One region of the Lentibacillus cibarius genome, then DNA from elsewhere that is predicted to be linked to it. Evidence: a T-box and tRNA genes for the amino acid it is inferred to sense, from the RefSeq annotation. Region 1 holds a T-box; the other holds one or more tRNA genes.
The links. A T-box is a leader RNA that pairs with one kind of tRNA and senses whether it is charged. The one in region 1 lies ahead of leuS (leucine--tRNA ligase), so its partner is inferred to be a tRNA-Leu.

Region 1 (4,414 bases):
TGTACATGCATGAAGGGTGACTTGGTGCCCGACAGTTACATCATCCTCTATCGTTAAAGGCATATCTGGACTTTGGTGCAGAAGTGACAAATCCTGAATATTGACCCGTTTACCAATCTTAGTTGGCGCAACATCCCCCCGGATAACGGCTTTGAACCACACGCTGGACCCTTCCTGAATGGTAACATCCCCGATGATGTCAGCATCATGTGCAATGAAAACTGAAGGGTGGATGTCGGGCTTTGTTTGTTTGAAATGGTGTATCATTTGAATCCCCCTAAAAAATATGGTGATATATAAGTAGTATAGTGTTTGAGGTAGAAGCAGACAAACTGGACGTTTTAACAAGGTGCAAAACTCTGTAACGAGGGTTTAATTTGAAATAATCGAAGAACTGTCGCAATAGCTATTGGAGGGGATGGGTTGGGATATCGTGTTCCGAAAACATCGGTGACCTTAATGATGGCAGTATATAGAAAAGTTTTCCCTGCAGTCAATAACGAATTAACTTTTTGGCAAAAACGTGCTAAGCAAATCCCGGAAAATGAATTGCGGAACCAAGCACTGGCGAGCATCGAATCAAAGCGGTTCCATTGCCTAGGTGGTGCTGTTTATGCTCTTCTCGCCGGCTATAAATGGCAGGAAGCAATCCGATTTATTGTTGCCTATCAGACAATCAGTGATTATTTGGACAATCTGTGTGACAGGAGTACGTCAATGGATCCTGATGACTTTCGGCAGCTGCATAAAGCGATGACCGATGCACTGAGTCCATCCAAACCGATTAGACATTATTATGCGTATCGTAGTGAAAAAGCGGATGGAGAGTATTTAGCAGATCTTGTCCGCACATGTCAAAAAACAATGCGGCAACTGGACGGATATGATGTGATTCAAAGCTACTTGTTTGAGTTAGAACAGCTTTATAGTGATCTACAGGTACATAAACATGTTCGTATGGACGAGCGTATTGACCGGTTAGTAAGCTGGTTTAACGCTAACACGAACGCATCAACTCCGCTTCATTGGTATGAATTCTCGGCAGCTGCCGGTTCGACGTTGGGGATCTTCTGCCTGGTTTCCTATTCACTAAACGTGCCAATGAGCAAAAAATTAGCGGAACAAATTGTCGATAGTTATTTCCCGTACATGCAGGGGTTACATATTTTATTGGATTATTATATCGATCAGAAGGAAGATGAAATGGAAGGTGACCTGAACTTCTGTAATTATTATGAAAGTCATGAACATATGAAAAAACGGTTGACTTATTTTATCAGACAGACCGATATCCATGTAGAGCAGATAAGGGACAGGTCATTTCATAAGATGGTCCACCATGGTCTTGTCGGATTGTATTTAGGCGATCCGAAAGTGAAAAGCTTATCCAGTGGAATGGATATGACTCATGTGTTACTTCGTGAAAGCGGGAGTGCAGCGTCTTTCTTTCACTGGAATGCCAAAATGTATCATTGGATTCGCAAAATAAAGGCCCGGCCTTATATTCCCGGACATGAAAGCGGCCGGGAAAGCCGGGAAGATTGACGGATTAAGTTCGTTTCTGGATGGCAATAATAAAGGGTGGATCGTTTTTCTGATTAATAAATCCATAATATAAAACATGGTACAGCTTCTGGTCGAACAGTTGCACATATCGCAGGAGATTCTCTTTCTCCTGGTCACCGCCCTCATGTCCATGATAAACAACAAGCACAATCAGCCCGTTTTGTTTAAGGTGGGATAGTATTCCTTCCAGCGCCAAAATAGTCGTCTCACTTTTGGTAATCACTGATTTGTCGCTTCCGGGAAGATAGCCTAGGTTAAAAATAGCCCCACCAATCCTTGTCAGTCGGTCTACGGGAATATGGTGGATGAAATTGCTGTGACTGTCGTTAATAATCGTTGCGTTAGTCAGCTGATACTCAGAGAGGCGCTGTTTCGTATTGATAATGGCTTGTTCCTGGATGTCAAATCCATAAACATGCCCACTAGAGCCAACTGCCTGACTAAGAAACACGGTGTCGTGCCCGTTGCCGCAAGTGGCGTCAATAACAGTGTCACCTTCAATAATAGCTTCATTCAATAGATGATGTGAAAAATGGATAATTCCTTTTATCATGTTTGTTTGTACTCCTTTATGTAACATGCTATGATTAGTTTAGCATGAAATACAAACAGTGGGAAAGTCGCCTACACTAGATTTTCTTGACAAAACCCTGGTGTATCGGCTAGAATTCGATTTACATAATGACCGGCGAAACGAAGGAGTAGTAGTGAATCTGCCCGGGTAAAGCGAGGTAGTGGCTGGTGTGAACTGCCCCCGAAGATTTATGAACTCACCTTTAAGCTGCATGGATGAAACAGCAGTAGTCTATGCCGTCTATCCGCGTTATGGATGGAAGTGAACGCAAATGACTGCGTTAAATTGGGTGGTACCGCGGGAAAGCTTCTCGTCCCTTATATGGGGATGAGTGGCTTTTTTATTGGATAAAATGACTGGTAGAAACCGCTGACATATGATTATTGTCAATGATATTTTCCCGCTGTCCGTGAAAAAAGAATAGAAGGAGGAAATAGTTATGAGTTTTAATCATCAAGAAATCGAAAAAAAATGGCAGCAATACTGGGCTGAACATAAAACCTTTAAAACCGACACATTTTCGAATAAGGAAAAAGTGTATGCGCTGGATATGTTCCCTTATCCATCCGGTGCCGGTCTGCATGTCGGACACCCGGAAGGATACACAGCGACGGATATTTACTCCCGGATGAAACGGATGCAAGGCTACGAGGTGCTCCATCCGATGGGGTGGGATGCGTTCGGACTGCCTGCGGAACAGTATGCGCTTGATACAGGCAACAGTCCGGCTGCATTTACGGATGAGAATATTGCTACTTTCAAAAGACAGATTCAGGAACTCGGTTTTTCCTACGACTGGGACCGTGAAATCAATACAACAGACCCGAACTATTATAAATGGACACAATGGATTTTCACTAAATTATATGAACATGGACTGGCTTATATGGATGAAGTTCCGGTCAATTGGTGCCCAGCTCTTGGTACAGTTCTTGCCAATGAAGAAGTGATCGACGGCAAAAGTGAACGTGGCGACCATCCGGTGATACGCAAACCGATGAAACAATGGATGTTACGGATTACCGCATATGCAGACCGGCTGTTGGATGATTTAGATGACGTAGACTGGCCGGAAAGTATTAAAGAAATGCAGCGGAACTGGATTGGCCGGTCAGAGGGCGCGGAACTCACATTTAGCGTGGATGGCCATTCCGAAACGTTTTCTGTTTTTACTACTCGACCTGATACACTGTTTGGTGCGACATATGCAGTTTTTGCACCGGAGCATCCGCTTGTTAAGAAAATCGTAACTCCTGATCAACAGGCCAAAGTGGATGAATATTTGAAAGAAATTGAGACGAAATCAGATTTGGAACGGACAGACTTGGCTAAGGAAAAAACGGGCGTGTTTACAGGAGCATATGCCATTAATCCGGTTAATAATGAAAAAATGCCAATTTGGATTGCTGATTATGTATTGATGAGCTATGGAAGCGGTGCAATTATGGCAGTTCCTGGTCATGATGAGCGTGACTATGAATTTGCCCAAAAATTTGAATTGCCGATTAAAGAGGTTGTTTCAGGTGGGGATCTTACCGAAGAGGCTTATACCGAGGACGGGGAACACGTTAATTCCGATTTCCTAAATGGGCTGTATACAGAGGATGCAATCGTCAAAATGATCGACTGGCTGGAAGCGAATGACATAGGGACACGGAAAGTAACATACCGGCTCAGAGACTGGCTGTTTTCGAGACAGCGTTATTGGGGAGAAACGATTCCAATCATTCACTGGGAAGATGGGTCGATGAGTGCAGTACCAGCGGATGAATTGCCGCTTGAACTGCCGGCGATGGATGAGATTAAGCCATCAGGTACTGGTGAATCACCGTTGGCAACGAGTGACTGGGTTCATGTTACCGATCCGGAAACAGGAATGAAGGGACGGCGTGAAACGAACACCATGCCACAATGGGCAGGGAGCTGCTGGTACTTTTTACGATTTATCGATCCAGATAATCCTGACAAGCTCGCCGACCCTGAAGCCTTAAAAGAATGGCTTCCGGTTGACATTTATATCGGTGGTGCTGAACATGCTGTCTTGCATCTCCTATACGCACGGTTCTGGCATAAATTCTTGTATGACATTGGTGTAGTACCGACCAAAGAACCATTTATGAAGCTTTTCAATCAGGGAATGATTCTCGGAGAAGGCAATGAAAAAATGAGTAAATCTAAAGGTAATGTCGTGAATCCAGACGATATTATTTCAACACATGGTGCGGATACACTAAGGCTGTACGAAATGTTCATGGGACCGTTGGATGCTGCAGT
Region 2 (4,414 bases), 1.4 Mb from region 1:
CTTACGAACAATGGTAGGAGAGCGTTCCAGGTGCTGTGAAGTCAGACCGTGAGGACTGGTGGAGCGCCTGGAAGTGAGAATGCCGGTATGAGTAGCGAAAAAAGAGTGAGAATCTCTTTCACCGAATGCCTAAGGATTCCTGAGGAAGGCTCGTCCGCTCAGGGTTAGTCGGGACCTAAGCCGAGGCCGAAAGGCGTAGGCGATGGATAACAGGCAGATATTCCTGTACCACCTCGTGAGCATTTGAACGATGGGGGGACGCAGCAGGATATGGAAAGCGCACCATTGGAAGTGTGCGTCCAAGCAGTGAGGAAGTTGGGCAGGCAAATCCGTCCAATAATTCCAAGCTGTGATGGGGAGGTCAATTGTGACCGAAGTTCCGGATTCCACACTGCCAAGAAAAGCCTCTAGTGAGTTCACAGGTGCCCGTACCGCAAACCGACACAGGTAGGCGCGGAGAATATCCGAAGGTGATCGGGAGAACTCTCGTTAAGGAACTCGGCAAAATGACCCCGTAACCTAGGGAGAAGGGGTGCTCAGGCTGAGTCTGAGCCGCAGTGAATAGGCCCAAGCGACTGTTTACCAAAAACACAGGTCTCTGCGAAGCCGAAAGGCGAAGTATAGGGGCTGACACCTGCCCGGTGCTGGAAGGTTAAGGGGATGCGTTAGCCTTCGGGCGAAGCGTTGAACCGAAGCCCCAGTAAACGGCGGCCGTAACTATAACGGTCCTAAGGTAGCGAAATTCCTTGTCGGGTAAGTTCCGACCCGCACGAAAGGTGCAACGACTTGGGCACTGTCTCAACGAGAGACCCGGTGAAATTATACTATGCGTGAAGATGCGCATTACCCGCGACAGGACGGAAAGACCCCGTGGAGCTTTACTGCACCTTGATATTGAATGTTGGTACAGCTTGTACAGGATAGGTGGGAGCCGTCGAAGCGTGAGCGCTAGCTTACGCGGAGGCACCCGTGGGATACCACCCTGGCTGTACGAACATTCTAACCCAGGGCCGTCATCCGGCCCGGAGACAGTTTCAGGCAGGCAGTTTGACTGGGGCGGTCGCCTCCCAAAAAGTAACGGAGGCGCCCAAAGGTTCCCTCAGAATGGTTGGAAATCATTCATGGCGTGTAAAGGCACAAGGGAGCTTGACTGCGAGACCTACAAGTCGAGCAGGGACGAAAGTCGGGCTTAGTGATCCGGTGGTTCCGCATGGAAGGGCCATCGCTCAACGGATAAAAGCTACCCCGGGGATAACAGGCTTATCTCCCCCAAGAGTTCACATCGACGGGGAGGTTTGGCACCTCGATGTCGGCTCATCGCATCCTGGGGCTGTAGTCGGTCCCAAGGGTTGGGCTGTTCGCCCATTAAAGCGGTACGCGAGCTGGGTTCAGAACGTCGTGAGACAGTTCGGTCCCTATCCGTCGTGGGCGCTGGAAGTTTGAGAGGAGCTGTCCTTAGTACGAGAGGACCGGGATGGACACACCGCTGGTGTACCAGTTGTTCCGCCAGGAGCACAGCTGGGTAGCTACGTGTGGTAAGGATAAGTGCTGAAAGCATCTAAGCATGAAGCCCCCCTCAAGATGAAACTTCCCATCACTTCGAGTGAGTAAGATCCCTCAGAGACGATGAGGTTGATAGGTCCGAGGTGGAAGCGTGGTGACACGTGGAGCTGACGGATACTAATCGATCGAGGACTTAACTACTACTATGGTCGTTGAATCACACTCTTATTTAGTTTTTAGGGTGTAAATGTAAAAAAACCCTTGCATTTTCCGAAGAAAATGCTATAATAGTTCTTGTCTTTAAATATAGTGACTAACAACATTCCAACATGTCTGGTGGCGATGGCGGAGAGGACACACCTGTTCCCATGCCGAACACAGCAGTTAAGCTCTCCAGCGCCGATGGTAGTTGGGGCCTTGCCCCTGCAAGCGTAGGACGCTGCCAGGCATATACTCTGTTTGGAGGATTAGCTCAGCCGGGAGAGCACTTGCCTTACAAGCAAGGGGTCGCAGGTTCGAACCCTGCATCCTCCACCATTATAGTGAACAGTTATAGACAAGCCATATTATGCCGGCCTAGCTCAACTGGTAGAGCAACTGACTTGTAATCAGTAGGTTGGGGGTTCAAGTCCTCTGGCCGGCACCATACATTAGAGCCATTAGCTCAGCTGGCAGAGCATCTGACTTTTAATCAGAGGGTCGGAGGTTCGAATCCTCCATGGCTCACCTTTTTGCGGGTGTGGCGGAATCGGCAGACGCGCTAGATTTAGGATCTAGTGTCTTACGACGTGAGGGTTCAAGTCCCTCCGCCCGCACCACTTAATAACATTGCCATTTGCGGAAGTAGTTCAGTGGTAGAACACCACCTTGCCAAGGTGGGGGTCGCGGGTTCGAATCCCGTCTTCCGCTCCATAATATGCCATGTAAAACCGCGCCGGGGTGGCGGAATTGGCAGACGCACAGGACTTAAAATCCTGCGGTAGGTCTACTACCGTGCCGGTTCGAGTCCGGCCCTCGGCATCAGAGGCGCCCGTAGCTCAATTGGATAGAGCGTTTGACTACGGATCAAAAGGCTAGGGGTTCGACTCCTCTCGGGCGCACCATATTAACGGGAAGTAGCTCAGCTTGGTAGAGCACATGGTTTGGGACCATGGGGTCGCAGGTTCAAATCCTGTCTTCCCGACCATTGTGGGGCCTTAGCTCAGCTGGGAGAGCGCCTGCTTTGCACGCAGGAGGTCAGCGGTTCGATCCCGCTAGGCTCCACCATATTTGATGATTCGCTCTTTGAAAACTGAACAAAACAGCCAGTATGACAAAAGATGTCAGAGGTGAGGAGTCAGATTTTAAATCATTTGATTTAATGAAGACTTCAATCCCCTGAATTAATTTTAAAGCTAAGACATGAAGACTGATTGGTGTCAGTCTTATCACAAACTTTTTTGAGAGTTTGATCTTGGCTCAGGACGAACGCTGGCGGCGTGCCTAATACATGCAAGTCGAGCGCGGGAAGCAGGCAATTGCCCTTCGGGGCATGCGCCTGTGGAACGAGCGGCGGACGGGTGAGTAACACGTGGGCAACCTACCTATAAGATCGGGATAACTCGCGGAAACGTGAGCTAATACCGGATGATACTTTTTCTCGCATGGGAGAAAGCTAAAAGGCGGCTTTTAGCTGCCACTTACAGATGGGCCCGCGGCGCATTAGTTAGTTGGTGAGGTAAAAGCTCACCAAGGCGACGATGCGTAGCCGACCTGAGAGGGTGATCGGCCACACTGGGACTGAGACACGGCCCAGACTCCTACGGGAGGCAGCAGTAGGGAATCTTCCGCAATGGACGAAAGTCTGACGGAGCAACGCCGCGTGAGTGATGAAGGTCTTCGGATCGTAAAACTCTGTTGCCAGGGAAGAACAAGCATTGTTCGAATAGGGCGATGCCTTGACGGTACCTGACCAGAAAGCCCCGGCTAACTACGTGCCAGCAGCCGCGGTAATACGTAGGGGGCAAGCGTTGTCCGGAATTATTGGGCGTAAAGCGCGCGCAGGCGGTCTTTTAAGTCTGATGTGAAATCTCGTGGCTTAACCGCGAGCGGTCATTGGAAACTGGGAGGCTTGAGTGCAGAAGAGGAGAGTGGAATTCCACGTGTAGCGGTGAAATGCGTAGAGATGTGGAGGAACACCAGTGGCGAAGGCGACTCTCTGGTCTGTAACTGACGCTGAGGCGCGAAAGCGTGGGTAGCGAACAGGATTAGATACCCTGGTAGTCCACGCCGTAAACGTTGAGTGCTAGGTGTTAGGGGGTTTCCGCCCCTTTGTGCTGAAGTTAACGCATTAAGCACTCCGCCTGGGGAGTACGGCCGCAAGGCTGAAACTCAAAAGAATTGACGGGGGCCCGCACAAGCGGTGGAGCATGTGGTTTAATTCGAAGCAACGCGAAGAACCTTACCAGGTCTTGACATCCTCTGACAGCGGTAGAGATACCGTGTTCCCTTCGGGGACAGAGTGACAGGTGGTGCATGGTTGTCGTCAGCTCGTGTCGTGAGATGTTGGGTTAAGTCCCGTAACGAGCGCAACCCTTGATCTTAGTTGCCAGCATTCAGTTGGGCACTCTAAGGTGACTGCCGGTGACAAACCGGAGGAAGGCGGGGATGACGTCAAATCATCATGCCCCTTATGACCTGGGCTACACACGTGCTACAATGGATGGAACAAAGGGAAGCGAATCCGTGAGGTGAAGCAAATCCCATAAAACCATTCTCAGTTCGGATTGCAGGCTGCAACTCGCCTGTATGAAGCCGGAATCGCTAGTAATCGCGGATCAGCATGCCGCGGTGAATACGTTCCCGGGCCTTGTACACACCGCCCGTCACACCACGAGAGTTGGCAACACCCGAAGTCGGTGAGGTAACCATT

Region 2: it has a tRNA-Leu gene. The T-box ahead of leuS (leucine--tRNA ligase) is inferred to sense a tRNA for this amino acid. The anticodon was not compared.

Annotation. Positions count from the first base shown of each region.
Region 1 is NZ_VCIA01000001.1:626,418-630,831, reverse strand. It holds gene FFL34_RS03185 (gamma carbonic anhydrase) at 1-267, opposite strand, end outside; gene FFL34_RS03180 (tetraprenyl-beta-curcumene synthase family protein) at 424-1,545, shown strand; gene FFL34_RS03175 (class I SAM-dependent methyltransferase) at 1,550-2,119, opposite strand; T-box leader at 2,249-2,461, shown strand; gene leuS (leucine--tRNA ligase) at 2,580-4,414, shown strand, end outside.
Region 2 is NZ_VCIA01000001.1:2,010,183-2,014,596, forward strand. It holds rRNA gene FFL34_RS09565 (23S ribosomal RNA) at 1-1,704, shown strand, start outside; rRNA gene rrf (5S ribosomal RNA) at 1,836-1,951, shown strand; tRNA gene FFL34_RS09575 (tRNA-Val) at 1,965-2,040, shown strand; tRNA gene FFL34_RS09580 (tRNA-Thr) at 2,074-2,149, shown strand; tRNA gene FFL34_RS09585 (tRNA-Lys) at 2,157-2,229, shown strand; tRNA gene FFL34_RS09590 (tRNA-Leu) at 2,237-2,321, shown strand; tRNA gene FFL34_RS09595 (tRNA-Gly) at 2,341-2,415, shown strand; tRNA gene FFL34_RS09600 (tRNA-Leu) at 2,437-2,523, shown strand; tRNA gene FFL34_RS09605 (tRNA-Arg) at 2,530-2,606, shown strand; tRNA gene FFL34_RS09610 (tRNA-Pro) at 2,613-2,689, shown strand; tRNA gene FFL34_RS09615 (tRNA-Ala) at 2,694-2,769, shown strand; rRNA gene FFL34_RS09620 (16S ribosomal RNA) at 2,939-4,414, shown strand, end outside.